3 regions of the Bradyrhizobium sp. 41S5 genome follow, and region 1 is predicted to be linked to each of the others. Evidence: riboswitches for the same ligand, from Rfam matches in the RefSeq annotation. Region 1 holds a riboswitch; each other region holds the start of a gene.
The links. Region 1 has a riboswitch for cobalamin ahead of HAP47_RS35655 (ribonucleoside-diphosphate reductase subunit alpha). Riboswitches for the same ligand answer to the same signal wherever they lie in the genome.
Positions count from the first base shown of each region.

Region 1 (10,436 bases):
CGGCCTTCGCACGCCGGACCATCTCAGGCTGGGCCTTCCGAAGTTGTACCGCCAGAACTTTCCGAGTTCCGTATGCGGGACGGACGTCTCGCCAGTCTGCAAATTGCAACGATTGTGATCGCCTTTTCGAAGTCTGCCGCACCGAAGCAACTCAGCACAAGATCAGACTTCACTTTCGTACATCAGCCCCGTGGGCGGGTGTTCCCCCATTATGATTTTCGAGCGGCGTGGATGATGCCGCTTGAGGTCCGCTGTGCCGCCGGAAGCCGCAGCAGAGGACTTCCGCGAACCTCCAAGATGTATGAACGGACGCATGCTGTTCCGGCTGCCTACATACGGCCGAAAGCCGCCCACACCCCGGCCTCGCCGTCCCAGCTGCCTCGGCTCGCCGCCTTGGAGTACTCCGTGGCGCGCTGCTCGAAGAAATTGGCGTGCTCGACGCCATTGAGAATCTCGACGAGCCAAGGCAGCGGATGCGGCTTGAGCTGCGTGAACCCATCCTCCTCGGCCTTGAAGAAGCCGAAAACCGGGGCAATCCGGAGTTGGGTCAGTCGCCAGTCGGCGACATAACGGACGTAGGCGTTGATCTGCTCAGGACGCATGCCCTCGATCTTGCCCAGGCCAAAGGCGAGATCGACGAAGTTCTCCTCCAGCTTTACCATCGTTCTGGCGACATCGACGATGTCGTCACGGACCGAGCGCGTCACGGCGCCGGTCTCGCGGTGCCATTCGTGAAACAGCTTGATGACGCCCTCGCAGTGGAGACTCTCGTCGCGCACCGACCAGCTTACGATCTGTCCCATGCCGTTCATCTTGTTGTGGCGCGGAAAATTGAGCAGCATAGCGAAGCTCGCGAACAACGCCATGCCTTCGGTAAAGGCGCCGAACATAGCCAGGGTGCGCGCGACATCGGCCACGGTGTCAATGCCGAACTCGTGCATGTAGTCCGCCTTGGCGCGCATTTGCGCATAGCTGCGAAATGCCTCGAACTCGGTCTTGGGCATGCCGAGCGTCTTGAGCAGCAGCGCATAGGCGTCGATGTGGACCGTCTCCATGTTCGTGAAGGCCGCCATCATCATCTGGACGGTGAGCGGCTGGAAAATCGGGATGTATCGCTTGAGATAATTGTCACCGACCTCGATGTCGGACTGAGTAAAGAAGCGAAAGATCTGGGTGAGCAGCGCGCGCTCGCTGGCGGTGACGCGGTCCGACGCCCAGTCCTTGAGGTCGTTGCCGAGCGGCACCTCCTCGGCCATCCAATGCGTCTGCTGCTGACGCTTCCAGAACTCGTAGGCCCAAGCGTAGCGATCAACGTCATAGCTGCCCATCGAGTCAAGGAGACCAACGCGTCCCTTGCCGATCAGCGTGCGCGGATCGACAGACGAGAGATCGATCATTGACATGCGAGGCACTCCTCATAATCGGTGCGCTGCGCAGGCGGCTGCCGCGGCGCGGCCTCGTCATCGTCGACGATCTTGCCGGCGAACGCCGCGCGCGAGATCGATTTTGAACGGCAGTAATAAAGGCTCTTCACCCCACGCTTCCACGCCGTCCAGTGCAGCATGTGGAGATCCCACTTATCGACCTCGGCCGGCAGATAGAGGTTGATTGACTGACTCTGGCAGATGAATGCGGCCCGGTCGCCTGCAAGCTCGACGATCCAGCGCTGGTCGACCTCGAAGGCGGTGCGAAACACCGCTTTCTCGTGTTCCGACAGAATGTCGAGATGGGCGACCGAACCCTCCTGCGCAATGATCGACTGCCAGGTCACCGGGGTGTCGGCGCCCTTGGCGATCAGTACCCTGGTCAGATGAGGATTACGTACCGAGATGGCACCAGACAACGTCTTGTGGGTGTAGATGTTGGCCGGGATCGGCTCGATGCATGCGCTGGTGCCGCCGCAGATGATGCTGATCGAAGCAGTCGGCGCGATCGCGATCTTCTGGCTGAAGCGCTCCATCACGCCACGTTCCAGGGCGTCCGGGCACGGGCCACGCTCGCGAGCAAGGGCGACGGATGCCGCGTCGGCATCACCCCGGATCTTCCGAAACATCTTTAGATTGAATGATTTCGCCAAGCCACTCTCCATTGGAATGCCATTCGCCTGGAGGAACGAGTGGAAGCCCATGACGCCAAGTCCGACGGAGCGCTCGCGCAGGGCGGCGTAGCGGGCCCGCTTCATACCCTCCGGCGCCGTCGTGATGAAGTGGGTGAGCACGTTGTCGAGGAAGCGCATGACGTCCTCGATGAAGCCGGGTTCCTCATTCCATTGGTCCCAAGTCTCGAGGTTGAGCGATGACAGACAGCACACCGCGGTGCGCTCCTCGCCGCGATGGTCGATGCCGGTCGGGAGCGTAATCTCGCTGCACAGGTTGGAGGTCGAGACCTTGAGACCGAGCTCGCGCTGGTGCTTGGGAAGCGCGCGATTCACAGTGTCGATGAACAAGAGATAAGGCTCGCCTGTCTGCAACCGGTTCTCAAGAATGCGTTGCCATAGCTGTCGCGCGTCGATCTCGCGGACGACCTCGTTCGTCTTCGGGCTGCGCAGAGCGAACGCGGTGCCGGCGCCCACGGCACGCATGAACTCGTCGGTGAGGTTGATGCCGTGATGCAGGTTGAGGCTCTTGCGGTTGAAGTCGCCGGACGCCTTGCGGATCTCGAGAAACTCCTCGATCTCGGGATGCTGGATATCGAGATAGACCGCCGCCGAGCCGCGCCGCAACGAGCCCTGGCTGATCGCCAGCGTCAGGCCGTCCATGACGTGGATGAACGGGATGACGCCTGAGCTGACGCCGCCCTTCACCTTCTCTCCGATCGAGCGAACATTGCCCCAGTACGTGCCGATACCGCCCCCGTTGGAGGCAAGCCACACGTTTTCGTCCCAGGTGCCAACGATGCCTTCGAGCGAGTCGGACACCGAGTTAAGGAAGCACGAGATTGGCAGGCCGCGCGTGGTGCCGCCATTGGACAGCACCGGCGTGGCTGGCATGAACCACAGCCGAGACATCGCGTCATAGAGACGTTGGGCGTGCGCAACATCGTCCGCGAAGGCACAGGACACCCGCGCGAACATGTCCTGGACGCTTTCGCCGACGAGCAGATAACGATCGGTCAGCGTTAGCTTGCCGAACGCGGTCAGCAGGCCGTCGCGCGATCGATCGAGCGTGAGATCGGACGGCTTTGGCAATGGCGCGAGAGGCCGCGGCAGCGGAGGCGATGACGGCGGCGGCACAACACACCGCTGAGGCGCGGCAGACTTTGGCCGCGCCGGCCACGGCCGCACACTCGGCCACTCAATTAGATGACCATGCTGATTGAAATCGTAAGACGACGACATCGGCAACCCCGCGATGTTAGGGGGGGAAGCCACGCGCACGACTTGCGAGGAGACGGGTCAAACGTCCCAGGCTGCAAGCGACGCACGGGGCACCCCGCCCGAGGACGTTCTATTCTGTCGCGGCAGGTCTCCTGGCTCGCGGGTCGCTGCGGCTGTCGGCCTTCCCGGTGCTGTCGCGGCCAGTGACCATTATGACAACCGCTCGCCGCTTACAGTTGCGGGGGCAGCCCCGGAATAGCCGTTACCGGCGCACCGGGTTCTCTCTTAGCTTCCACCCTACTAGATGCAGAATGGAAGACCGTGGCAGATCTACATACAGACGCCGCGCGTCGAGATTCGTCAAGGCTTGTGGCAGGGGAGTCGAGACGCAGGACGCCACGTCCGCTCCGGGTCTGGGCCCGCAACGCTGTGTTCGAGCAAATGCCCCCCTGCTTCGGCCCATTCCGTGAAAAGAGTGGCAGCATTTTGATTTCGATGCTCCGTCGCGATGACGGGTGCCTATGCGAGTCCGCGTTGGATAGGAATCCGTTCGGCGAAGGTTCCGGGCGATGCTGGCGAGGGATAATCTCATGACGCGCAACGTTTGGCTTGCAATTCAAAGCGGTCGAGAATGCGATGCGCCAGCAAGGTGTTGCTCTTCTTGTGGAACTGGCGTGAGGTGCGTCCCTGCCATGATCGTGCGATCTCGGTGGCTTGCCGCGCGCGCCAGATCGAGCGCGATAGCTCCACAAATGCTTATGGTACCACTGAGCCTTCAACGCGCAACAGTCGCCGTCGCGCTTGCTGACGTGGCCAAGTGTTTTGGCGCCATGATTTACCAGAGCTCCGATCGCAGTAATGACCGTGCCGGCATACGGTTGTCCTCACTTGCGTGGTCATGGATGAAGCCGCCAAGGAGGCTCGATCTTAGTCAGCTTTTCGCAAGCTGTCCCTGCTAGCATGAAGCGGATAGGTCATCTCGCGGCGACGCCGCTATCCGGGTGTTACGACATGAACGCAGCCGATATTAATGCAACAGCGCCGCAGGTTGGCGCCCCCTCCGACACCGCCGAGAGCGGCGGCGATGACACGCGTGCAGCGCTACTGCGCCGAGCATTCGAAAAGGCTCTCGTTTCCGTCGCCACGCAAGTCATAAGCGATTCCCAGTCGGATATGGATGAGGCCATGAGCGAGCTTGATGATGGGTGAGCCGATGCTCGGCGCCACATAGAGATACAGCCCGCTGAGCTGCTGCCGGTTTGATGGACACCGAGATTAGGTGTTTCATGAAGCCGGAGGTGGCGATGAAAAGACGGAAGTTCAGCCGCGAGTTCAAGGTCGAGGCGGTCAAGCTGGTGCGGGACCGTGGGGTGTCGGTGGCGCAAGCCGGCCGTGACCTGGATGTTCATGAGAATGTTCTCCGCAAATGGGTGAAGGAGTTGGGCTCCGACCCGGCGCAAGCCTTTCCCGGCTACGGGCAGATGAAGCCGGAGCAGCAGGAGATCGAGCGGCTGCGCCGTGAGGTCGCCAAGCTGAAGGCCGAGTGGGATATCCTAAAAAAGGCCGCAGCCTACTTCGCGAAGGAAGCGACATGAAGTTCGCCTTCGTCGCGAAGCACCGGACGATCTGGCCGGTGGCATGGCTATGCGATGCGCTGGGAGTGTCGCGGTCGGGCTTCCATGCCTGGCTGAATCGCTCTCCCAGCACCAGATCCCGCAGCGACGAGGAGCTCGGCGGCAAGGTCAAGGCCAGCTTCGCCGCCAGCGACCGCACCTATGACGCACGCCGGGTGTGGCGTGACCTGCTCGCCGACGGGGCGGATTGGGGCCTGCACCGGATTGAGCGGCTGATGCGCCTGCAAGGCTTGCGGGCGCGGCCGCGACGTCGGCGCTTGCCGAAGGACAGCGGCGATCGACAGCTCGAGACCGTACCGGCGAACCTCCTTGACCGGCAGTTCGCCGCCGAGCGGCCGAACCAGAAGTGGATCGCCGACTTCACCTATCTCTGGACGGCCGAAGGCTGGCTCTATGTCGCAGCGGTGATCGACCTGTTCTCACGCCGCGTGGTGGGCTGGTCGATGAGTGCCGCCATGACGGCACAGCTCGTGACGGACGCATTGTTGATGGCCGTCTGGCGGCGCGGCAAGCCGGATGCACTGTTGCATCACTCCGACCAGGGCAGCCAGTACACCAGCGAGCAGTTCCAGCGCCTGATGGCCGACCACGGCATCGTTTGCAGCATGAGCTGGAGAGCTTCTTCTCCTCGCTCAAGACCGAGCGTACGGCCAACAAGATTTATCGAACCAGAGATGAGGCACGCGCCGATGTGTTCGACTACATCGAACGATTTTACAACACGACCCGCAGGCACTCGACCATCGGCGATCTCAGCCCGCTTAAGTTCGAGCGCAAGGTGGGATTAGCTTAACCGGGTGTCCATCAAACCGGCAGCAGATCACGCGTAGTGATCGAATCGAAGACGTACCAAGTGAAACTTGGCACGTGCCACCAGTTAGATGCGCATTCAATGATCTCAGATCCGAGCTGCGAGCGGGTCCCGCGAATCCGAATGCACCGGGATCTTTTTGGCGGCGGGCTGCTGCGATTTCCTTTTAACGTCCCTAGCAGCTTACTTTGACGGGAATGGCGATGCTCAAAGCCCATAGCGCCTCCGGCTTCCTGAGAAGCTGATGGATGTTCGGGGGGCGCAAGGGTTCACGCCCGGCTTCGGAGGCTAAAGACAGGCAGAGCTCAACGCGAGGCAGGGCTTGTGCTTTTGAGCCGACGGTAGATCGCGCCGTCGAGGCAGCCCTCAATCCAATTTGCGATCTTGACGGGATTTTCACTGCGACGCTTGCGTCGGCATGACTTTGACATGCAGACAAACCTGAGAGCACCGTTCCTGTGCAGCGCCTCCATCGCCGACAACGGGCGGGAACGCGCCACAGCAATTCTGGCCGCGTAGCCGGGCCTGGAGGCCCTCCGCCCGTTTGTCGGGGCGAAGGCTGCGATTGCCGAGACAATCTGACTGTTACCGTCGATCCTGAATCGATAGATCGCCAAGCTGCCCTTCTCGCGGCCGTTTGGCGAAAATGAAAGGCGGGCGCTAGCGCCCGCTTCCACGAGTTTCCGACACGCCCCGGGATCGGGCCTCATGCCGGCTGTGCATGGCGATGGAAAATGCGCTGGAACATGCTCTCGCGCATCATCGTCTTGAAATCCGGTGGCGCATCCGGGTTCTCATTGTGGTTGATCACCGCCTGCGTCACCTTGCGTCCGGAGTTGTCAACCCACCCCTGAGTTGTCTCATGGATTGTCTGAGCGCCATCGGACGTCAGCTGATCAAGCGTCCGCCCAGCATTAGACTGCGTGACCTTCAGATTGTTCTTCCCATCCTTGTCGTCACCGAGCCCCTCCACAACCATGGCATTGTCGCCGTTGGTGATGGTGAGCTTCGAGGAGATGGTTTTTCCTTTGCCATAATCGACCGTGTCCACCGTGATCTTCGTGCCGTCGTCGAGCTGGAAGGTCATACCTTTCTTGAAGTCGAAATCGTCCTTGCCGTCGCCATTAGCATCGACGTGAGGATCGCCGTGGATCCTCGAGACATGGCCGGTCTGGTTGTTTCTAACGGTCCAGGTGCCGTCCTTCTCATCGGCTGTGATCGTATACTTATCACCAAGGTTGATCGTCGCCTTGCCGTCCTTGACCTCGTGCGACCACACTGGCGCTGGCTGAGATGACGGCGCTGGCGCCTGAGCGACGGCAAGCGGAACCATCGCAAGAGGTGGCGGTGGAGGAGGAACGAAGAACACGGGTGTTGCAGTGGCAGGCGCTGCGCTTGCAGACTGGTAGCTGCCCGGCGCGCGACCCTGTTCGCCGGCATCGATACTCGCCTGATTCACCACGCCGCCGGCGCCATCGACCCAGCCTTGGCCGCTCTCATGGATCGCCTGGGCACCATCGGGTGTCAGCTCATCAAGAGTCATGCCGGCATTGGACTGGGTCACCCTCAGATTGTTTTTGCCATCCTTGTCGTCGCCGAGCCCCTCCACAACCATCGCGTTGTGACCATTCGTAATGGTCAACTTTGAGGAGATGGTCTCACCATTACCGTAGTCGACATTATTGACGGTAATCTTGGTCCCATCGTCGAGCTGGAAGGTCATATCTTTCTTGAAGTCGAAGTCATCCTTGCCATCCCCGTCCGCGTCAACATGGGGATCTCCATGGATCTTCGTGACATGGCCTGTCTGGTTGTTGCGAACGGTCCAGGTGCCATCCTTCTCATCGGCCGTGATCGTATATTTGTCGCCGAGGTTGATCGTGGCCTTACCATCCTTGACCTCATGCGTCCATACCGGATCGACGGAAGGCTCTAAACCCGAACTTTGCTGGCTCAACAGCATGGAAGGAGGAGGCGGCGGCGCCATCATGTACATGGGAGCAGCCACAACTGGAGTGACGACCACCGGAGCGACAACGACGGCAGCACCTGCCGGCAGGTACTGGTAGGCACCTGTTGGGGCATACTGCCCCAACAGCGCGCCGAAAGCGGGGCTGGCAACCACCCCGTCAGACCCCACTCCATTCACCGTCGAATCGAGTGCGCCGACCACGGGGAGACCGGCCACGGGAAGATACGCCATTTAGTTCACTCCTGTTGCATCGAAGAAAGCGGTAAAATTGCGAGCGTTGCGCTCAATCAACTAGGAACCATTTTAGAACGCACTCCTGCCCGATGGGGAGCGAATGGATGCTTCTCGCTGCCGGCGCCGGCAACCCTGATGAGCCCCCCCCCTCCTCTCGTCGGTTTGGCACGAGCATGTCGCACGCATCCAAGTTCCAAGACTGTACCAGCAGTACCTGTCGAAAAGCTGACGACAACAAACCATCGACTGAACATCACAGCCCTCGTCAGCAGACACGGGCTGGGGATCGCATGATTGCTCGCAGCCGCCTTCCACGACAGACCACCTTTAGGGAATATCCACGCTCGCCGATCACCGGTAACATGCAGTCTCGCACCCGACGATCGACTGTCCGATGTCAGCTACACTGAGTAGGCCCTGCTCCTTGCGAGGCCTCAATAAGCGACGAGGTCTCACCGCGAAGCCGCCAGTCGCCCCGTCGGACCAGGACCCCCCCCCCCCCCCCCCCCCCCCCGTTGGGCGCTATCGATGCAATCTCTAAGTGCCGGCGATCACACCACCAGTCTCCGCAGCAGCTCTCACCGACAAACGCAACAACCCGGCCGTAGGCCCAGCGACCGGGCCTGATCGCCGGACCACGCACACCCGTCAGAGCTTCGCTGCAAGCTTCACCAGACCAACGAATTGCGCCTGACGCGCAGGGACGTTCGCCGCGCCGATATCGGCTCGGCGTCAGGCTGATCATACGCGCGGCCAGGGAGGCAAATGAAGCTTGCAAGCTGTCAGCAGGTGATGAGCTTCTGCAAAGTGCCGCCCCAATGTTCTGGAACGCGAGACTCGTCAGCTTCTCGAAAGGTAGCGCTCCTAGCATGAGGCCGCTGAACTGTAGGCGAGGAGTCGCCTATTGAGCGTAACAAGACGAGCATAGGAGAAGTCGATGATTGGAGAAATGATCGGAAGCGCTGCCGGCGGACGGTTGGGCGGACCTGCCGGAGCTGCGATTGGTTCCGCCGTGGGCGGGGCCCTTGATCACGCCTTTGGAAAGGTGATCCACAAGCTGGGGTCCGAAGATAGTCACCCCGACAAAGCTGCCGACAACAAGAACGCTGAAACGAGCAACGTACAGCCCAAGACCGATGGTCTCGGCAAGAACGCAGAGCTGGGCCTGAGCAGTCTGGGGGGCGAGCACGTCTTTCTTTCTATTCCTGCCATCGTATCGTCGGCCCGCCCGACGTAGCAGGCCACAACTACGACACACGACAAAGAAAGGTGAATAGACATGGCGGTTAATAGTGTTGGCGGTAACGGTGCCGCTCCTGCTACTCAGCAGACCCAGGATGCCGGTTTCCAGAACCAGATGGCTGAGTTCGAGCGTGTTAGCCAAAAAGTTCAGGCCCAGGCCGTGGCGATGCGCAGAATTACGACCGAGCTCTCTTCCGAGAAGAAGGTCGCCGACGAACGCGTCCAGTAAATCTGCAAGGCGGTTGGCTCACCGAGTCGCTACCGTGTCCGCGCAGTGAATGACGAACTCTGCAAGAGCCGTACGGCGAACTGCCGTACGGCTTGTCTCGTTATTCAGGAGATGATCCGTGAGCGAATCGATTTCTCTCGAGTTTGAGGTCTTATCGGGACTCTATGCCGGGCTTAGGGGCAAAACCGCTATTGGGGCCAGCCTCATCGGCAGCGGCCTCGATGCCGATCTGATCTTCTTTGAACAAGGGCTCGAACCGCGCCACCTTCGCATCACCCCGCATACCAATTCGATCGAGATCGAGGCCCTTGCAGCCAATATCAGACTGGACGGCCGCGAGAATATGCCCCCAGGCGAGCGCGTTAGTGTTCCTCTTCCTGCCGTCGTTCATGTCGGCGCCATGTCCATTCGCTGGTCGACGCAAGATTTGCCGCAAGGTGGCTCAAGCAGCCGCTCTTTTATCTGGATCGTAGTGCTCAGCCTCGTCTTGCTCAGCTCCATGGCGATCGGCGCCGTCTCGCCCATATTCGCCCCTGACGATAACGCAGTGCCGCCGAGCACAGACGCATCGCCTGTGGCCGACATTGCCGCCAAACCAGCCATCAATCGTCTGGATGCGAAGGCCGCTGATGCAACTGCCGAATTGCTGCGGCAGGAGGTTGAACGAGGAGGCCTTCTTAATATCAAGGTCGGTTCGGGGCACGGCGTCGTGACCGCGGAAGGAACCGTGACCCCAGCCCTTGGCGCAAAATGGCAGGAAATCCAGCAATGGTTTGATCATCAAACCAACGGAACTCCTGCCCTTGTGAACGCGGTCACCGTCAAGGACGAAAAGGCGCCGCCCTCAATCTCGGTCCAAGCGGTTTGGCGCGGAAGCGAACGTTATCTTCTTATCGGCGGCCAGAAGTATTTCGTGGGAGCGCTGCTGAGCAATGGATGGACCGTCGATCGAATCGAGGATGGACGAGTGCTGCTCAGTCGGAACGGCCGCTTCGCTG
Region 1 is NZ_CP083721.1:7,422,231-7,432,666, forward strand. It holds gene HAP47_RS35650 (ribonucleotide-diphosphate reductase subunit beta) at 330-1,403, opposite strand; gene HAP47_RS35655 (ribonucleoside-diphosphate reductase subunit alpha) at 1,394-3,187, opposite strand; cobalamin riboswitch at 3,442-3,655, opposite strand; gene HAP47_RS35660 (hypothetical protein) at 4,328-4,525, shown strand; partial or broken gene HAP47_RS35665 (IS3 family transposase) at 4,621-5,743, shown strand; gene HAP47_RS35670 (DUF1521 domain-containing protein) at 6,468-7,964, opposite strand; gene HAP47_RS35675 (hypothetical protein) at 8,905-9,204, shown strand; gene HAP47_RS35680 (hypothetical protein) at 9,247-9,438, shown strand; gene HAP47_RS35685 (SctD/MshK family protein) at 9,557-10,436, shown strand, end outside.

Region 2 (8,767 bases), 2.6 Mb from region 1:
TGACAAGCAAGTCAAGCCTTCGCAGGTCCATAGTTTCGCCAGCTAAGTCATAGGTTCTAGGTAACTCTGAAACACGCCCACATGGACCAGCGCCGAATCCGCTGAGTTCGGCCATAAGTCCTCGGTACGGAACGCGACGTCGTAGGTTGGCTCGTCGGCAGCCTCCACGCCGTGGGCATGCGCATCGGGGAACGGGTATCGCGGAGATTCTCTCACCACGATGCCAGGCTTCCCCCGGATGTAGCCAGGCATCCGGACGTGCCCGGCGAAGAAGTCGTTTTTGACACGGACGCGGTCGCCCGGCTGGAAGGTCTCGCGGTCGGGTAGATTGGTGCGGCCGGGTGCGCTCGGCTCGGACAGAGGCACAGTCCCTTGAGCCAGATGCTCCAGTTCCTCGCGGCTCACGATACCTTTCTCGACGCAAAGAGTCAGAAGGCTAGTTAGGGACCGTTCATAGTAACTGGCCGAGAGATAATAGCGCGCCGGCATGCGCTCGATCGCGTGCCGATATTCGTCCATGTTGAAGATGCCGCGCCGGACCGCCATGCCGTATAGCGCATTAACCCGTTTTTCCCATGCGGCATGGAATGCCGGCGCGCCGGGCGCGTAGCGTATCGTTCCGAAACCCTGGCGGCCACCGAGATCGTGAATGCCGTCCATCGTTCACCTCATTCCGCAGGGGGTGTTACAGCCGCGCGACGCCAATCATCGATTCCTTGGTCACGATGTCGATCAGCTTGTCTTCCGGCCAACCGATCGTCTCTGGCGGTTGGACCGGAATGACCATATAGCGGGTATCGGCCGTCGTATCCCAGACGCGAATCTCGATTTCGGGCGGCAGATCGAGGCCCATTTCACGCAACACCGTGCGTGACTCGCGGACCGCGCGGGCGCGGTAGTCGAGATCTTTGTACCAGTCAGGCGGCAGACCAATGATGGTGAAGGCCGTGCAAGAACACAGCGTGCAGACGATGACGTTGTGGACGGTGTCCGTGTTCTCAAGCGCTACCAGATGTCGATGATGCGCCGGCATGCTCAGACCCAGTTCGGGACTGCATCCTTGCCGTTGGCAAACAGCCGCTGACGGAAGGCAGGATCAGTCCACGCCTTGGCGACGACCCGGCCGCCATTTCGCGGCACCCATTCTTCTTCGGCTGCATGGGTCATGGTCTCAATGAAAGGCTTGGGCTCCATGCCCCGCTGTTCGAAGACGGCTTCGATCGCGGCGACCCGGTTCTCGATGGGGGCGACTTGCGACGGGCGGGACAGGGTATTCATGGGGCTTGCCTCCGACTGACGTCCGAAACGACGACCAAGATTGACACAATGGACGAGCCCTTACCAGCTTCCGGGCAAGGAAGCCGGCGGGCAAACTAACGCGGGTTTCCACAATCGCGCAGAAGTGTTCGCAATTCCCGTATCGGTGGAAAGACCTCCTGATTCCAATCGGCACCTTGTTCGTCGAATGCGGCTTGCTCCATTTCGACGATCTCGCAATCCTCGGCGAAGACGCGATCGGTGAACCAGGCGAGAACCGGCCACGCCAGATCGAGAATGCCGGGAATCTTGGGTTTGCGGACCGACAGCACGATGAAGGTCCGATTGCGGCGCTGTTCGGCGTCGACGGGCGTGTACCCCAGCCACACGCTCAAAACTGGCTTGTCGTCGCGGGTCCACATGCGGAGCGTTTGATGGGGATAATCCGTCCGCACCGTCATGAGGTCACGTGCCGTGCGGGCGCTGCCGCGCAAGCTGCCGACAATCACGGTCTCACCGAGTGGCGGCTTCTGGTCCGGACGAGCGAAGCTGTAGTCGACTTCCATCCAGCCGTCGCCTTTGCGACTTGCGAGATAGCGAGGCGTCACGTTGCCCGTGGTGCGGCGGTGCAGAAACTGATGGTTCATATCCATCAGGTTCTCGTGCATGAAGGTGTAGTGGCAGCGGACGATCTTGCCGAACCGGCGGCTCTTGTATCCCGGCTCGGCAGCGTGCCCGATCTGCGCGAGCGGATCGGTCGCCGGCGCGGTGCCCGGCCAGACGAAAATTATGCCATTGCTCTCGAAGCAAGGATAGGACCTGACGCCATTTGGCAGCTTGCCTTTGCCGAGATAGGGCACATCGACGCATTGGCCCGAGCCGTCGTAGCGCCAGCCATGATAGCAACAACGCACGGTGCAGCCATCTACGGTGCCTTTCGAGAGCGGCACTTGCCGGTGTGCACATCGGTCTTCCAGCGCAAACACATCGCCTTCGACCGGGCGTACCAGCACGATGGGCTCGCCTGCAAAATGCCCCGCGAAAGTCTTGCGGGGCTTGAGTTCATGCGACCACGCGATCGGGTACCAATAATCCGGATTGGATCCGACCTTTCGGAGGTCGGAATGCGAGCGGGCTGTGGTTGCCTCAACGCTGAGATTTCCAACTGTCATTGCCAGATCAAGCGGCTCCTGTCGGTCCTAGATGCATGCTCATGATCTGCTCGGGTGTCTCGATGATTTCGACACGCTCTGCATCGCCGCCGACAAAGGCGAGGATGGTCCGCTCACCGTCACGCCACATGCTGCCGACCAGGGCGATGTTGATGTGGACGGGTTTGTTCGTTTCGTGCCGCGTACATTCGATCCAGAAGCGCATCGGTGACCTCAATGAAATGATGGAGCGCGCGGTAAGCCCGCGCGCTCCGGGGGCGTGCCTCAGGAGGCGTGCCGCATTTCACGCGCGGCCGCCACCATGTTGACGAGGGCAGGGCGCACCTCTTCCCATTTGCGGGTTTTGAGTCCGCAATCCGGATTGATCCAGAGTTGGGAGTCGGTCAGCCGCTTGCGCGCGAGCGAGAGCAGTTCGGCCATTTCGCTGACCTCCGGAACGCGCGGCGAGTGGATGTCGTAGACGCCGGGTCCTATCTCGTTCGGATATTTGTAGGTCTTGAAGGCGTCCAAAAGTTCCATCTTGGAGCGCGAAGTCTCGATCGAGATCACGTCTGCGTCCATGGCGCCAATCGCGTCAATGATGTCATTGAACTCCGAGTAGCACATGTGGGTGTGGATCTGGGTCTCGTCGGTCACACCGCTGGAGCAGATGCGGAAGCTTTCAACGGCCCACTCGAGATAGGTCTTCCATTCCGACTTCCGCAGCGGCAAACCCTCGCGCAGGGCAGCCTCGTCGATCTGGATCATCTTGGCGCCGGCCTTTTCAAGATCGGTCACTTCGTCCCGGATCGCGAGCGCGATCTGCCGACACGCCTCGCTGCGCGGAACGTCGTCGCGGACGAACGACCAGTTCAGGATGGTCACCGGCCCGGTGAGCATGGCCTTCATCGGCTTCTGTGTCAGTGACTGGGCGTAACGCCACCACTCCACCGTCATCGGCTTGGGGCGGAAAACGTCACCGAACAGGATTGGTGGACGGACATAACGTGATCCATACGACTGCACCCAGCCATGCTTGGTGAAGGAGAAGCCCGACAGTTGCTCGCCGAAGTACTGCACCATATCGTTGCGTTCGAATTCGCCGTGCACCAGCACGTCGAGGCCGATTTCCTCCTGCCAGCGAACCGCGCGGGCGGTTTCTTCCTTGAGGAACTGCTCATACTGCGCATCGCTCATCGCGCCCTTGCCATGGGCCGCCCGCGCGTTGCGGACCTCCGTTGTCTGCGGGAACGAGCCGATCGTCGTGGTCGGGAAGGCGGGCAGCCCGAACCGCGCGCGCTGCAATCCAGCTCGCTTCGTGAACACGTTCTGGCGCCGGCGCATGGCATCGTCGATCGCTGCCATTCGCTTCGCCACATCCGCATTGTGAATCTTATGCGACGTTTCGCGCGAACGCGCCGCGGCGTCCGATGCCGCCAGCGCGTCGGCGACTTTGTCCCGGCCGCCGGCGAGGGCCGTGCCCAAGGTGGCCAGTTCGGCGATCTTCTGCACCGAGAAGGCAAGCCAGCTCTTCACATCCGGATCGAGGCTGGTCTCCTGTTCGAGGTCGATCGGTACATGTAGCAACGAGCAGGAGGGCGCGATCTGCACCCGGTCCTGGCCGAGCTTGGCAACCGCCGGTTCCAACCGCTTGAGCAATGCGGAAAGATTGGAGCGCCAGATGTTGCGACCGTCGATCGCACCGAGCGAGAGGACCATTCCCCTCGGTGCGGCGCTGACGATCTTGTCGAGTTGTTCCGGCGCGCGAACGAGATCGATGTGAAGCCCGGCAACAGGCAGCGAGAGGGCGGTATTGGTGTTGTCGCCCAGTCCGCCGAAATAGCTGGCGAGCATGATCTTCAGGCCCGGCACCATTTCCGCCAGCAGTGCATACGTCATTTGAAGCGCGCCCTGCGTTTCGCGGTCCGCGTCCAGCACCAGGCATGGTTCGTCGATCTGGACCCATTCGCAGCCTTCGGCGGCGAGTTGCTGCAAAACCTTGACGTAAACCGGCAGCAAAACGGGCAGTAGGGACAGCGAGTTCAGCGCCGCATCCTTGCTTTTCCCAAGCTTCAGGAAGGTCACCGGCCCAAGCAGGACCGGCCGGGTCTTGTAACCCAGCGCCTTGGCTTCCCGGTACTCGTCGACCGCCTTGGAAGAGGACAGCTTGAAGATCTGGCCGGCGCTGAATTCGGGCACCATGTAGTGATAATTGGTGTCGAACCATTTCGTCATTTCCTGCGCTGGCACGCCATGCGGCGTATCGTGTGCGTGATGCGCATGATCGCAACTCGCATCGTGATCGGAGCCTTGGGCGCCGCGGGCCATGGCAAAATACGTCGCCAGCGACACATCGCCGCCTTTCCAGCCGTACACTTCCGGAATGGCACCGACCATCACGCTGGTGTCGAGTACCTGGTCGTAGAACGAAAAATCGTTGGATGGGATGACGCTGACGCCGAAGGACTTCTGGCGGGCCCAATTGGCGGCGCGCAAGCCGACGGCCGTTTCACGCAGTGCCTGCTCGCTGGACTTGCCGGACCAGAAGCTTTCCAACGCCATCTTGAGTTCGCGGCGAGGACCGATACGCGGTGTTCCGAGTGTTGCGACGGGAAGTGAGGAAATAGACATGGCTTACCCCGATGTTGGGGGCGCGGGCCACGTGACACGTCTGGACTCCGGGCGAAAGGTGGCGCGCGGGGTCGCAACCGCACCACCGAGACACCCCGCCCGAGTACGTTATCCTGTCGAGGCAGGTCTCCTGGCTCACGGGTCAGTGCTGTTGTCCGGTCTTCCCAAAGCCCTCGCGGGCCTCAGTGACATTGTTGGACAACGGCTCACCGCTTACAGTTGCGGGGGCAGCGCCGGCATTCAACCGGCTTCCCTCTTAGCTCCGGGCCAAACCGAGCCCGCAGAACCACGACAGCACAGGAGTTAAGGTCAAGTCCGACCGCAGTCAATGACTGTGATTGGAAACACCTTGGTATTGCTCAATCACCCGTTACCGGCGACATGCCCTTAAATCCGTAGAATTGAGTTCCGATTTCAATCCGTTCGCCGCCTTGGCGGCGCCGGTGCAGGTTGGTGTCCCGGAGCGAACAGCGTCGGAAACAAGGGCTACTTCGAGCCCACGGCCCGCTGCGGCATACCTTCGGGAATGATGGTTTGGACGATCGAAGCGTCCAGCGCCTCGTAGTCGTGCAATCCGATCGTCGCATACAGCTCGACGCGGGTCTGCATTTGGTCGACGATCTTGTGCGTGCCGCCGTCGCGTGCGATCGCGGCATAAAGCTGCTCTTGCGCCTTGTTGGCGACCCGCAGCGACGACACCGGCCAGATCACCATCGAATACCCCATCTCCTCGAATTCGGACGCGGTAAAAAAGGGCGTCTTGCCGAACTCGGTCATGTTGGCGAGCAGGGGAACGTCGGGCATCCGCTTGGCGAACGCGCGGAACATTTCGGCAGTGTTGAGCGCCTCCGGGAAAATCGCGTCCGCACCGGCCTCCATATAGAGCTTGGCACGGGCGACAGCGCCATCCAAGCCTTCGCTGGCGGCTGCATCGGTCCGCGCAAGAATGACGAGATCGCGCCGCGCCTTGGCGGCCGCGGCGACCTTAGCGGCCATGTCGTGCGCATTAGCCAGCTTTTTGTCGTTGAGATGACCGCACTTCTTGGGAAGGAGCTGATCCTCGATGTGAACCGCACCGGCGCCAGCTTCCTCAAAGACGCGCACCATGTGCATGACGTTGAGCGCCTCGCCGTAGCCGGTATCGCCATCTACCAGAAGCGGCAGGCCCGACGCGCGGGCGATCTGCCGGATGAAAAACGCGACTTCGTCAACGGTGATGATGCCGAGGTCCGGCAGTCCCATCGAGGCGGTCATTGCGGCGCCGGAGAGGTATAGACCCTCGAATCCTGCGTCCTTGGCCTGGATGGCCGACATGCCGTTATGGGTGCCGGGCAGGCGAAGGATACCTGGACGCTTCAGCAGCGCACGAAAGCGGTAGCCGGCGGTTTCACGCAGGAGTTCTGCTGCGACGAGATAGGACACTTGTTTCTCCTTACGCCGCACGCGCCGACGAAGGCGGCAGGTCGCGGGCCTCCAGCGGAACATAGCTGCGGTTTTCCGGGCCAACGTAGTTCGCGGCCGGCCGAATGATCTTGTTGTCGATCCGCTGCTCGATAACGTGGGCTGCCCAGCCCGAGGTGCGCGAAATCACGAACAGGGGCGTGAACATCGCGGTCGGCACGCCCATCGCGTGGTAAGAAACCGCGCTGAACCAGTCCAGATTGGCGAACATCCGCTTGGCATCGGCCATCACGGTCTCGATGCGATCGGCAATCTCGAACATGCGCATGCTGCCGCCTTCGACGCTGAGCTCGCGGGCTACCTGCTTGATCACCTTGTTGCGGGGATCTGAGATCGTATAGACGGGATGTCCGAACCCGATCACGACTTCCTTGGCCTCGATCCGTCGGCGGATGTCGGCTTCGGCTTCATCGGGTGTCGCGTATCGCTTCTGGACCTCGAAGGCGACTTCGTTGGCGCCGCCGTGCTTCGGTCCGCGCAGCGCACCAATCGCGCCGGTCACCGCCGAATACAGATCGGCGCCGGTGCCGGCGATCGATCGGGCGGTGAAGGTCGAGGCGTTGAACTCATGCTCGGCGTAGAGATTGAGCGAGGTATGCATCGCGCGTTCATGCGAAGCCGAGGGCGGCTTGCCGTGCAGCAAATGCAGGAAGTGGGCGCCGATCGAATCGTCGTCGGTCTCGACTTCGATCCGGCGGCCGTTGTGGGCATAGTGGTGCCAGTAGAGCAGCATCGATCCGAGCGAGGCCATCAGGCGGTCGGCAATGTCGCGGGCGCCGGGCGTGTTGTGGTCGTGGCTCTCCGGCAGCACACAACCGAGCGCCGAAACGCCGGAGCGCATGACATCCATCGGATGCGCCGCCGCCGGTAGTTGCTCCAGCATGTTGAGTACGGCGCGCGGCAGGCCGCGCAGCGCCTTCAGCTTAGTCTTGTAGTTGGCGAGTTCGACGCGGGTCGGCAGGCTGCCGTGCACGAGCAGATGTGCAATTTCCTCGAATTCGCAGACGCCGGCGACATCGAGAATGTCGTAGCCGCGATAGTGCAGGTCGTTGCCGCTGCGGCCGACGCTACAAAGCGCCGTGTTGCCGGCGATAACGCCGGAGAGGGCTACCGACTTCTTTGGCGCGGGTTTCAGATCGGTCATGTTGTCCTCCCTATGATCCTGCCGTGCGTCGCGCCGCGGTCTGTGTAGCCGGCTTCCAGTCGAAGATTCCGTAGCTGGCGGGCACCCCCACCCGTGAGGCGTCGACGGAAAACGTCAGCTCCGACAGCTCGCCGGCGCGTAGCGACGGCAACCGTTCGACGGCGGCGATGAAGCGATCCTGTTCGGCGGGAGCGATGACGCCTTCGGCCAGGGTGCGGAACTTGCGGACGTAGTCCGGCCGCTTGAACGGGCGCGCGCCCAGCGGATGCGCGTCGGCAACCGCGAGTTCATCGCTGATCGTCGAGCCGCCCTTCAGCTTGACGATGACGCGCCCGCCGAACGCCTTTTCCTTGGGATCGTGGCTGTGATAGCGCCGGGTCCACTCGGGATCCTCGACGGTGGAAATCTTATGCCAGAGTTCGACCGTCGACGGACGGGCTGCGCGCTCGCGCGCATAGGATTTTTCGTGGTGCCAGCCACCGTCTTCGAGCGCGACCGCAAAGATGTACATGATGGAATGGTCTAGGGTTTCGCGGCTCGCTTTTGGATCCATCTTCTGCGGATCGTTGGCGCCGGTGCCGATCACGTAATGGGTGTGATGGCTGGTGTGGATGACGATGCTTTCGATCCCGGCGAGATTGCCGATTTTCGGCCCCATCCGCCGCGCCAGATCGATCAGCGCCTGGCTCTGATACTCCGCCGAATGCTCCTTGGTGTAGGTATCGAGGATGGCGCGCTTGAGTTCGCCCTTTTGCGGCAACGGCACGGTGTACTCAGCCTTCGGGCCGGAGAGCATCCAGGCAATGAAGCCGTCTTCGCCTTCCCATGCCGGCGAAGGGGCACCTTCTCCGCGCATAACGCGGTCGACCGCCTCGATTGCCATCTTGCCCGCGAACGCCGGGGCATAGGCTTTCCAGCTCGAAATCTCGCCCTTGCGGGACTGACGGGTGGTGGTGGTGACGTGCAGTGCCTGCTGAACAGCTTGATAGATCGTCTCGGTCGAAAGGCCGAGCAGGGCGCCGATGCCGGCGGCTGCCGACGGGCCCAGATGAGCGATGTGGTCGATCTTGTGCTCGTGCAGGCAGATGCCCTTCACCAGATCGACTTGGATCTCATAGGCAGC
Region 2 is NZ_CP083721.1:1,562,130-1,570,896, forward strand. It holds gene nthB (nitrile hydratase subunit beta) at 43-660, opposite strand; gene HAP47_RS07285 (nitrile hydratase subunit alpha) at 686-1,033, opposite strand; gene HAP47_RS41530 (nitrile hydratase subunit alpha) at 1,036-1,278, opposite strand; gene HAP47_RS07290 (aromatic ring-hydroxylating oxygenase subunit alpha) at 1,374-2,429, opposite strand; gene HAP47_RS07295 (hypothetical protein) at 2,437-2,634, opposite strand; gene metE (5-methyltetrahydropteroyltriglutamate--homocysteine S-methyltransferase) at 2,694-5,039, opposite strand; cobalamin riboswitch at 5,143-5,345, opposite strand; gene prpB (methylisocitrate lyase) at 5,526-6,461, opposite strand; gene prpC (bifunctional 2-methylcitrate synthase/citrate synthase) at 6,472-7,644, opposite strand; gene HAP47_RS07315 (MmgE/PrpD family protein) at 7,655-8,767, opposite strand, start outside.
Region 2: another riboswitch for cobalamin. It lies ahead of metE (5-methyltetrahydropteroyltriglutamate--homocysteine S-methyltransferase); the one in region 1 lies ahead of HAP47_RS35655 (ribonucleoside-diphosphate reductase subunit alpha).

Region 3 (10,436 bases), 2.6 Mb from region 1:
TAGCGGACTGCGGTATCGGGTCTTGGACTGCAAAATACGAATATCACTTGGCACGACCGGTCACTTGGATACGTCTCCACGATCCGGACAAGTCGGTCGACGGCACCTTAAACCACAACTGGACGCCGCTCGGGGCCCCCGCGGATAACGCAAGTCCGACGAGCGCGAACTTGACTCCTCCATTCCCAGCCTACCCGTCGGGTCATGCCGTGTTCGGCGGAGGGCTCTTCCAGACGCTTCGCAAATTCCACGGAGATCTCAAATTCAGCTTCGTATCGGACGAGTACAACGGGCTGAACCGTGGACCGACCGGCGAAACACGTCCCCGAGTCGAACGAACCTTCCAAAGCTTGACGGAAGCCGAGAAGGAAAACGGTCGAAGCCGCATTTGGCTCGGTATTCACTGGCAGTTCGACGCCGACAACGGGATCAAGCAGGGCAACGCAATAGCCGACTACGTACTTGCGAACGCGCTGCAGCGGGTTTGAGAGCGAGGGCAAAGACCCGCAGAAAAATGTCTGAATGATCCTGGCGTTCTCGAGAGGCTCACGATGTCGATTTCCGTGATTATAGCCGTTGATCCATCAGCGAAGCTACCACTCGGATCGTATATCGGTGTCGGCGTATTCGGAGTCCGTACGAGTCCAGCCCAGCTTCCGATTGATACACCAGGCTCATTCATGACCTTAACTTTCCCGCTGCCGCCACCGCAGGTGACGCTGCCCGAGCCTGGCAGGTTACCGGTGAATATCGAGGCATCGACACACTCGGTCCGTCCAATCAAGTTGGAGGCGATTGTGCCGTTCGGCGGCGCGCGCCTTACTTTCCACGTTTTACCTGGAGGACCTGAGGACAGCAGATTCTCGATTGAGGGAGATGTATTGCACCCCCGCACCGCGACGCAAACCTGCGCCGTGAGATGCTTGCCGAATGGCGTGCCGAAGGGACCCGGCGAATGCGTGGAATGTGAGAATGATGATGTAATCGTTAGGCTGTGCTGCTGATGAATAACCCATGGCATAGCGTGACCTTAAGAGTGGTCGGCCTCGACGGGCAGCCCGTCCCCTTCGATTTCTTACGGATCAAGACAAGCTCGCAGCACTCCGAAAGGGGGACGGTTCTCTCAGACTTAGGCGAATCTACCTATACGGAACAGAATGCCGGAATATACAAATTCCAATACCAATTGAAGAATCCAAGCGCGTCGGTCTGGGCGGCGATTGAGCGCGGCAAGCGTCAGTCGATGCAACTCATCAGACCGGGCCTTCACGAATATTATTTCCGATTCGAGGAGAGATCCGGCGAGGGCCGACAAGCGCCCTTGGATGAGCCCGTACCGCGAGAGCAGGCTGATGGGATTGCATCCTACAGGTACGACTCGGATACAGGGGTTCCGAGCGCGGATATCGGTATCATCACCATGAAGATCGAGGAATTTCGTGCGGTTCTCAAGAGGTTTGTTTCCGACGATCGTGCGATCGATGGACAAAACCTTCGATACAACTTCCGCAAGTTCGCAGACAACGATGGCAACGAACTGACGGTCGCCATTGTCCGTAGCCGCCAGGGCGACGTCAATGCCCTGTATACTGCAATGGAACTTATCAGGGAGGTGCGCCCGAGGCTGGTCGTGCTCGTGGGAATTGCGGGGGGGCGTCCCGCAGGGGAGTTTACACTCGGGGACGTCGTGGTTGCGAGTAAGATGATTAATCTGACGGTCGATGCCGCCAACCCAGATGGTTCTAGGGGGTATGCGACCAGCGCCTCTGAACTTCACCCGGACGTCGAAAAGGTTGTCCTCAATTTGGAGGGGATGCGGGCCGCTAAGATCGCGCCTCTAAATCGGCCGTTGGTCCGGCGAATATGCATGAGGCCGCACTCCAAACGGCCACCATCGTGGTGCAAATACCGTGCGCGTGGGATCTCTCATTCCCAAGGTCAGGACGCCATTGGGGGTTGTACGCTGAGAGTGAGTACCGCTACAATTGAACCCCTCCACAGAGTTGTACGGATGAAGGGGGACGGATGATGGTGGCTACCAGCAATGCAGTCCAGATCAAGATTTATGCAGATCCGTCCGACCCGAATCCTACCCATATACTTCCTGACGTTCCGTGGTTCGCTGGGATAACAGCCCTACAGGCTATGATTATTGGCGAAGCGATGAACTCCACAAACTTTAGCTTCCGGGTCGAATACCGATCCATTTATGGCGCCCAGCTTGATAGCATCGACGGGGTAACTGATGGTTCGAAGCCAAATTGCTATTGGCTGCTGTGGATCAACGGCAAAGAGTCGTCGGTGGGCGCCAGCGAGGCCATCTTGTTCGAAGACCTTTCAAATCAAACCGCGCTCGTCGAATGGAAGTTTCAGGACGTCACCCTCGCCTCGCCCTCATCTCTTAAACTGAAAACGGCCACGCTCTAACAGCGTCAGAGCGCGCCGATTCTTCTTATTCCCAACTCAGTGCGCCGCCGTTCTGATATTCGATCACGCGGGTCTCGAAGAAATTCTTTTCTTTTTTCAAGTCCATCGCTTCCGACATCCATGGGAACGGATTTTCGGCCTCATCGAACACGCGCGCCAGTCCGAGTTGGGCGCAGCGGCGGTTGGCGATGAAGTGCATGTACTGCTCGCACAGCGCGGCGTTGAGGCCGAGAAAGCCGCGCGGCATGGTGTCTCGTCCGTAGGCAGCTTCCAGCTCGGCAGCGGCCCGCACCATTTCGCGGATTTCGTCCTGGAACGCCTTGGTCCAGAGGTGCGGGTTCTCGATCTTGATCTGGTTGACGACGTCGATGCCGAAGTTGAGGTGGATCGATTCATCGCGCAAGATGTACTGATACTGCTCGGCTATGCCGACCATCTTGTTGCGGCGGCCGAGCGAGAGGATCTGCGCAAAACCCGTGTAGAACCACATGCCTTCGAAGATGACGTAGAACGCGACGAGGTCGCGCAAAAACGCCTGGTCGGCTTCCAGCGTCCCGGTCTTGAAGTCGGGATCGTCGAGATGCTGGGTGTGCTTGATCGCCCACGCCGCCTTGTCGGTGATCGAAGGCACCTCGCGGTACATGTTGAACAGCTCGCCCTCGTCGAGGCCGAGGCTTTCCACGATGTACTGGAAAGTGTGCGTGTGCACCGCCTCCTCGAACGCCTGCCGCAGCAGATACTGCCGGCATTCCGGATTGGTGAGGTGTCGGTAGATCGCCAGCACGATGTTGTTGGCGACCAGGCTTTCAGAGGCCGCGAAGAAGCCAAGGTTGCGCTTGATGGCGCGTCGCTCGTCCTCGGTCAGGCCGTCGCGCGACTTCCATAGCGCGACGTCGGCCTGCATCGAGACTTCGGTTGGCATCCAGTGATTGTTGCAGCCGGCGAGGTACTTCTCCCACGCCCATTTGTACTTCAGCGGCAGAAGCTGATTGACGTCGGCGCGGCAGTTGATCATTCGCTTTTCGTCCACGGAGACCCGGCCGCCGGTGCGGTCGATGGCACCAAGGCCCGTCTGCTCCGGCATTGGCCCCGTGAGCAGAACCGCCGGGGCCGGTTTGCGGGCGGTGGAGGATGCGTTGTCTGACCAGTCAAGCATGGTGGTTTCCTTTTCTCTGCTTACTGGCAGGCTTCGCAGTCGGGGTTATCGATCGAGCACGCCATGACCGTAGTTAGATCCGGCGCGGTGACGGCGGAGGACACGTTGACGGCCGAACCGGCGGACATCATCGAGACCGAGGTCACGGCGTTGAGCTTGCCGTCGGTGCCCTTCAGCGTCGACTTCTCGACATGCGTCGCCGAGCGCGAGCGCAGGTAGTAGGTCGTCTTCAGACCGCGGGTCCACGCCAGCCGATACAGCGCATCGAGCTTCTTGCCCGAGGGGTTGGCGATGTAGAGGTTGAGCGACTGCGCCTGATCGATCCACTTCTGGCGGCGGGATGCCGCTTCGATCAGCCAGGCGCTGTCGATCTCGAACGCGGTCGCATAGAGCGCCTTGAGGTCATCAGGGATGCGGTCGATCGAACCGACGCTGCCGTCGAAATATTTGAGATCGTTGACCATCACCTCGTCCCACAGGCCGCGGGCCTTGAGGTCGCGGACCAAGAACTCGTTCACCACGGTGAAATCGCCCGACATGTTGGATTTGACGTACAGGTTCTGGTAGCCGGGCTCGATCGACTGCGCGACGCCGCAGATGTTGGAGATCGTCGCCGTCGGCGCGATTGCCATAACGTTGGAATTGCGCATACCGATGGTCCGGACGCGGGCGCGCAGGCTGGCCCAGTCACGGGTGCTGGAGCGATCCATATCGAGGCCGCTGCGGGCATCCGCCAAGAGTTCGATCGAGTCGATGGGCAGGATTCCCTGGCTCCACAGCGAGCCCTCGAACGACGGATATTTGCCGCGCTCGGCAGCCAGGTTCACCGAAGCCGAAATCGCGTAGTACGAGATCGCTTCCATGCTGGTGTCGGCGAACGCCACCGCCGCATCGGACGCGATGGCGATCCGCATTGCTTGCAGTGCATCCTGGAAACCCATCAGGCCGAGGCCGACCGGACGGTGACGCAGGTTGGAACGGCGCGCCTCGGGGATGGTGTAGAAGTTGATGTCGATGACATTGTCGAGCATCCGCATCGCCGTCATCGTCGTGTTCTTCAGCCGGATTTCGTCGAGCGACCCATCCTTGATGTGGTTGAGGAGGTTGATCGAACCGAGGTTGCAGACCGCGGTCTCGTCATCAGAGGTGTTGAGCGTGATCTCGGTGCAGAGATTCGACGAGTGGATCACACCCGCATGGCGCTGCGGCGAACGCAGGTTGCAGGGGTCCTTGAACGTGATCCAGGGATGGCCGGTCTCGAACAGCATGGTCAGCATCTTGCGCCAGAGGTCGGTGGCGCGGACCTGCTTGGACACTCGGATCTCGCCCCTCGCCGCCTTGGATTCGTAGAAGGCATAGCGTTCGGCGAACGGCTTGCCGTAGAGGTCGTGCAGGTCGGGCGTCTCGTCCGGCGAAAACAGCGTCCATTCGCCGTCGGCTGCGACCCGCTGCATGAACAGGTCGGGCACCCAGTTGGCGGTGTTCATGTCGTGGGTGCGGCGGCGGTCGTCGCCGGTGTTCTTGCGCAGGTCGAGGAATTCCTCGATGTCGATGTGCCAGGTCTCGAGATAGGCACAGACCGCGCCCTTGCGCTTGCCGCCCTGGTTGACCGCAATCGCGGTGTCGTTGGCCACCTTCAGGAACGGCACCACGCCCTGGCTCTCGCCATTGGTGCCCTTGATGTGGGCGCCGAGGCCGCGCACCCGGGTCCAGTCGTTGCCTAGGCCGCCAGAATACTTCGCCAGCAGCGCGTTGTCCTTGACCGACTTGAAGATGCCGTCGAGGTCGTCGGCCACCGTGGTCAGGAAACACGACGAAAGTTGCGGCCGCAGCGTGCCCGAATTGAACAGCGTCGGCGTCGAGGCCATGAAGTCGAACGAGGACAGCAGATTGTAGAACTCGATGGCTCGCGCCTCGCGGTCTATCTCGCGCACAGCAAGGCCCATCGCGACCCGCATGAAGAACGCCTGCGGCAGCTCGATGCGGTTGCCGCGCTCGTGCAGGAAATAGCGGTCGTACAGCGTCTGGAGGCCGAGGAACTGGAACGCGAGGTCCCGCTCCGGCTTCAGCGCCGCCGCCAACCGCGGCAGGTCGAAGCGCGCGAGATCGCCGTCGAGCAGTTCGGCCTTGATGCCAGTCCTGATATAGGCCGGAAAGTATTCGGCGTAGCGCGTCGCCATGTCGGTCTGCGAGGCGTTGGCCGGGGTACCCTCGACATGGGACAGCACTTCGGTACGCAGCTTGTCGAGCAAAAGCCGCGCGCTGACATAGGCGTAGTTCGGCTCCTGCTCCACCAGCGTCCGGGCGGCCATCACGGAGGCCAGCGCCAGTTCATCCTGGCTGATGCCGTCGTAGAGATTACGGTGGGTTTCGGCGAGAACGGCGGCGGCGTCCACGCCTTCCAAGCCGGCGCAGGCCTCGTTCACGATCAGAGCGAGGCGCGCATTGTCGAGCGGCACCTTGCCGCCGTTGGCGAGCGTCATCTGAAGCTGCGGACCGGCCTGTGGCTTGACGGACTTGACGGCGTCCTGCTCCGCGCGCTGCCGGGTGCGCTCGTCGCGGTAGAGCACATAGGCGCGCGCGACCTTGTGGTGCTCGCTGCGCATCAGCGCCAATTCGACCTGGTCCTGCACGTCCTCGATATGGAAGGTGCGGCCTTCGCTCATCCGGCGCGACAACGCGGCGACGACTTCCGCCGTCAACTGCTCGACCACTTCATGGACGCGGCGCGAGGCCGCCGCCGTGTGGCCCTCGACGGCGAGGAACGCCTTGGTCATCGCGACCGAAATCTTGCTGGCGTCGAAGCGCGACACCGTCCCATTGCGGCGGATCACCTGCATCGGAAGTTGCGCTTCCGGTGCGGCATGTGAATCTGGACGCAACTGAATGACAGGAGTGGCTTTCGCCAGTTCGCGATCGAGAGACAAAGACATCGGCAGGCCCCGTGGAAGAAATGCAGTTGTTATGGGGGCTGGATTTGCGACAGGCGCCAGATCGCATGGCCGGCGAACGCCGGGCATGGCAAACGAGCAACCGCCGGACACCCCGCCCGTGGACGTTCTGATGTCACGGCAGGTCTCCTGGCTCGCAGGTCGTCGCCACGCCCTGTCTTCCCAATGCGCACGGCGCATCAGTGACTTAAATCGGGCGTGACTCACTGCTTACAGTTGCGGGGGCAGCGCCGGAATCTCGCAGCATGTGCGATTCACCGACTTCCCTCTTAGCCACCAAATCTTGCGATCCAATGGAACCATGACATCTATATGTGGTGATATTCGCCGCGAAGTGTCAATGGGCGGTTAATGCCTTTACTCAAAAAATCGCTTCGCAAGACCCTCTCGAGACAAATTGGCCCCGTTATCCACATCGGGGGGCATTTGAACTCCCGTGTCCCTCCGGAACGTGAGGGGAGAAGACATGACGAGACTGCACCGATTCTGTCAGCGACTCAAAGAGACGTTTGCGACCTAAAGCCGACCCAACACTCCCATCAATCAGATCTGCTCAGACGATGCGGTCGTGCCAGCGGCCTTAGCGAGATCAGCCTTACGCCAGCCATCGATTATTTCAGGGTGCTTCAGCAATCGCGCGACCACGTCCGGCGAGTATGTCCATAGCCGAATAGTTTGTCCGCGCTGGATGAAAGCGTTTCCCTTTGCGGGGAGCCGACCATCCTTTGTCCACCGCTGGCGCTCCCGCGGTGTCACTCCGAGAACTTCCTCCAGCATCTTGATCGGGACCTTCTCGTCGCGAAGCTGGCCGAGCCTTGCATCGATTTCCGAGACAAGATTGGTAATCTCGACTATGTCCGCATTCAGGGACCGGGCCGTCACGCAGCCGCCTTGTGTTTGAACCTGATCGGCAACGCATTTCAGCTGTGTTTTGACAAGCCGGATAGATTGCTTGAACCTTTGATGCGAGCCGATGGTTAAGTCAGCTTGCGGCTCGAAACGGAATGTCACAACAGTACCTTCTCGCTTCACTTCCAGAAATCGACTTTTAATTGGTGAGACAATCATCGTGCTGATCCAAACGACATCCCATTGTCAACCCCGGGTATAAGATCGCGGTCTAATCTGGTCCCATCTACGGAATTAGCAAACTCTTGGCTCATTTGATATCAAACCTGTCACTAGCGGACATCGCTTCCTCGCGTAGCGAGACCTCATGACTGCGATCGACCCGGTGAAGCTACTCATCATCGAGCAACTCCAGAATCCCACTACACAATGGAGTGTCGGGACTTTCGGCGGCATTGCAGAATTCTCTCGGGATGTTGATGAGACGGGAAACTTGACGATAGCTGGCGAAGCTGTTCGCGTCTTCACAGCTCGCGGCGGCATTGAAATCAAACTTCGCGGCGGAATTCGTCCGTTCGCTTCGGAAAGCATAACCAAAGATTCCTGGAGCCATCGGGTTTCGCTGTGTCTTCGCGAGGCCGATTGCGTGATGAACCGCCGGACCACTTTGACTGAGCTTGGCACCGATAAGGACGCTCTGCGAGTAGACGACCGACGAGGCGTTCTATTTGATCTCGGCCTCAAGGCGCTTCAGGCTGATCTCTGCATACGGGTCGCCGACCTGAAAGCTGTTGAACGACTGCGCGAGTATACCGGCCGCCCCCTATTTGAGGTCGGAAATCCGGCAATCAGCGTGATATTTTCGATCAACCCGCATCGCGTCTTCATCAGTCGCATCGGCCGGGTCGAAGTGTACCAGCCCATCCCGGCCGAGACCGAAAAGAGCCCAGACGGACCGCACACCCACGTCCTACCAAAGCTTCTGAAGAGCCGCCGCACGCATCCTGCAACTGAACCCGTGCCAGAAGGCTGGATACCATGCGCGCACCTTTATCCCGCGCACCCTGCTAAGGATGCTTTCGGAACGGCAATTCCTTTCGCGATCGCCCATCACGAAGCTTTCCAGAAGCTGCACAGGAAATGGGGATCTCCCGAGGTTCACAATCTGAAGAAGCGCGTCTTGGCCGCCATCGAAGAAGATCTGGGGCCTCAATCGATTGCCACGCCTCGGAGCCGCGAGGGCCGCACAGCAATCCGCGTCTCACTGCGGCAACTCAAATCCCAGGGACATAAGGGATTGTCGTTAGCGAGATGGCTTCAAACACACGATCGTGCGGAGCCACGCGAGGATGATGAACATGGTGAGAGATATCATCAAACCCATTGAGGCGTGCAAGCTCGGGGCGACTCAATACGGACCCAACCACCATCGATGGTTTGTTGTTAGACTCACATGAGCCCATACAGGCAATGGGGTCAAACATTGCGAGCGGCCCTCGCAATCTTCTCTCAAGAGACAAGACGACATCGGCCAGCGACGCACCCGGTATCACGTCCAAATAAAACCGCGGTTCATGACGTCGCATACGGGGCGAAGCGGGAGCGCGTCTCGTCGATCTGAAGCGCGCGGCCGATTGGCGGGAAAGCCCGCTGCGCGCATTCCGGACGTTCGCAAACCTTGCAGCCCATCCCGATCGGCGTCGGCACCGAGGGATCGGTCAAGTCGAGCCCCTGCGAATAGACGACGCTTCCCGCATGACGGATGTCGCATCCCAGAGCGACGGCAAATGTTTTCGCGGGGGCCAGATAACCGCCACGGCCATGCGACACGGTTCGCGCGATCCAGAGATACGTTCGTTCGTCCGGCATTCGCGCGAGCTGCGTGAGTATCCTTCCGGGATTGGCGAATGCCTCGTACACGTTCCAGAGCGGGCACGTTCCGCCCACGCGGGAAAAGTGGAAATCGGTCGCAGACTGACGTTTTGAGATATTGCCGGCGCGATCGACCCGAATGAAGAAAAACGGAACGCCGCGCGCGTTGGGACGCTGCAACGTGCTCAACCGGTGGCAGATCGTCTCAAAGCCGACATCGAATTGTTGCGTCAGAAGTTCAACGTCATAACGCCTTTGCTCCGCCTGTTCGAGGAATAGCGCATAAGGGAGCACCAAGGCGCCGGCGAAATAGTTGGCGAGGCCGATGCGGGCAAGACCCCGCGCTTCCTTGCTGATCAGGCCGGCCTTGTCGACCAGTGCCTGAAGTTCGCGATCGAACGACAACATGGCAATCTGCGTGCCTAACTGGAACGCCTGTTGTCCCGGCCGCAGGCGGCGAGACAGATGAAGCGTCTTCGTCTGGGCGTCGAACCACCTCTGCGTTCCCGCAGCGATATCATCCACGCCGTCGATCACGATACGTACGCCAAAGTCGCTTCCGAGGTAGGAAGCGAGCGCCAATGCCGCTTGCCCCGCCTTGAGGTTGATCTTGAGAGCAATCTGCTCGGCGGCCTCGTCCAGTTCGGCGATGTAGTTGTGATTGGCGTAGAAGAAGTCGCGGACCTCCTCGAATGCCGTCGAGGGCAACATGGCTGCATCCCCTTGGCGGTCTTGTCCAAGGCGCGCCGCCAGTGCAGCAGCCTGCTCGACCCCCTGTCGTGACCTGCGATGCAGCCCGACCAGAACGCGCCCCACGGCCGGCATGTTAAGCGCTATTTCTCGCACCTCGGCGGTGGCTATGGTCTCACCGAGTGATGGATCGGACAGCACTTCCTTGAGGTCGGACATCAACCGCGCCTCGTCGCCTTCGGCAAACATCTGTAGATCGAGACCGAAGGCCGAGTTCAGCGCGAGCAAGACCGGAAGCGTCAACGGCCGCTGATTATTCTCCATCTGGTTCAGATAGCTCAGCGAGATGCCGAGCTTGTCCGCGAGGGCAGCCTGGGTAAGCCGGCGCTCCTCCCGGAGGCGCTTCAGCCGCACACCCATGAAGGTCTTTTTCATCACGGCGCCTTTGCAAACTTTGCAAATTGAGGAGCACACCTACGCAAAACTACGCT
Region 3 is NZ_CP083721.1:1,571,835-1,582,270, reverse strand. It holds gene HAP47_RS07360 (vanadium-dependent haloperoxidase) at 1-488, shown strand, start outside; gene HAP47_RS07355 (phosphorylase family protein) at 1,037-2,029, shown strand; gene HAP47_RS07350 (hypothetical protein) at 2,026-2,427, shown strand; gene HAP47_RS07345 (ribonucleotide-diphosphate reductase subunit beta) at 2,453-3,583, opposite strand; gene HAP47_RS07340 (ribonucleoside-diphosphate reductase subunit alpha) at 3,604-6,516, opposite strand; cobalamin riboswitch at 6,637-6,853, opposite strand; gene HAP47_RS07335 (hypothetical protein) at 7,078-7,602, opposite strand; gene HAP47_RS07330 (DUF6925 family protein) at 7,751-8,770, shown strand; gene HAP47_RS07325 (short-chain fatty acyl-CoA regulator family protein) at 8,956-10,380, opposite strand.
Region 3: another riboswitch for cobalamin. It lies ahead of HAP47_RS07340 (ribonucleoside-diphosphate reductase subunit alpha); the one in region 1 lies ahead of HAP47_RS35655 (ribonucleoside-diphosphate reductase subunit alpha).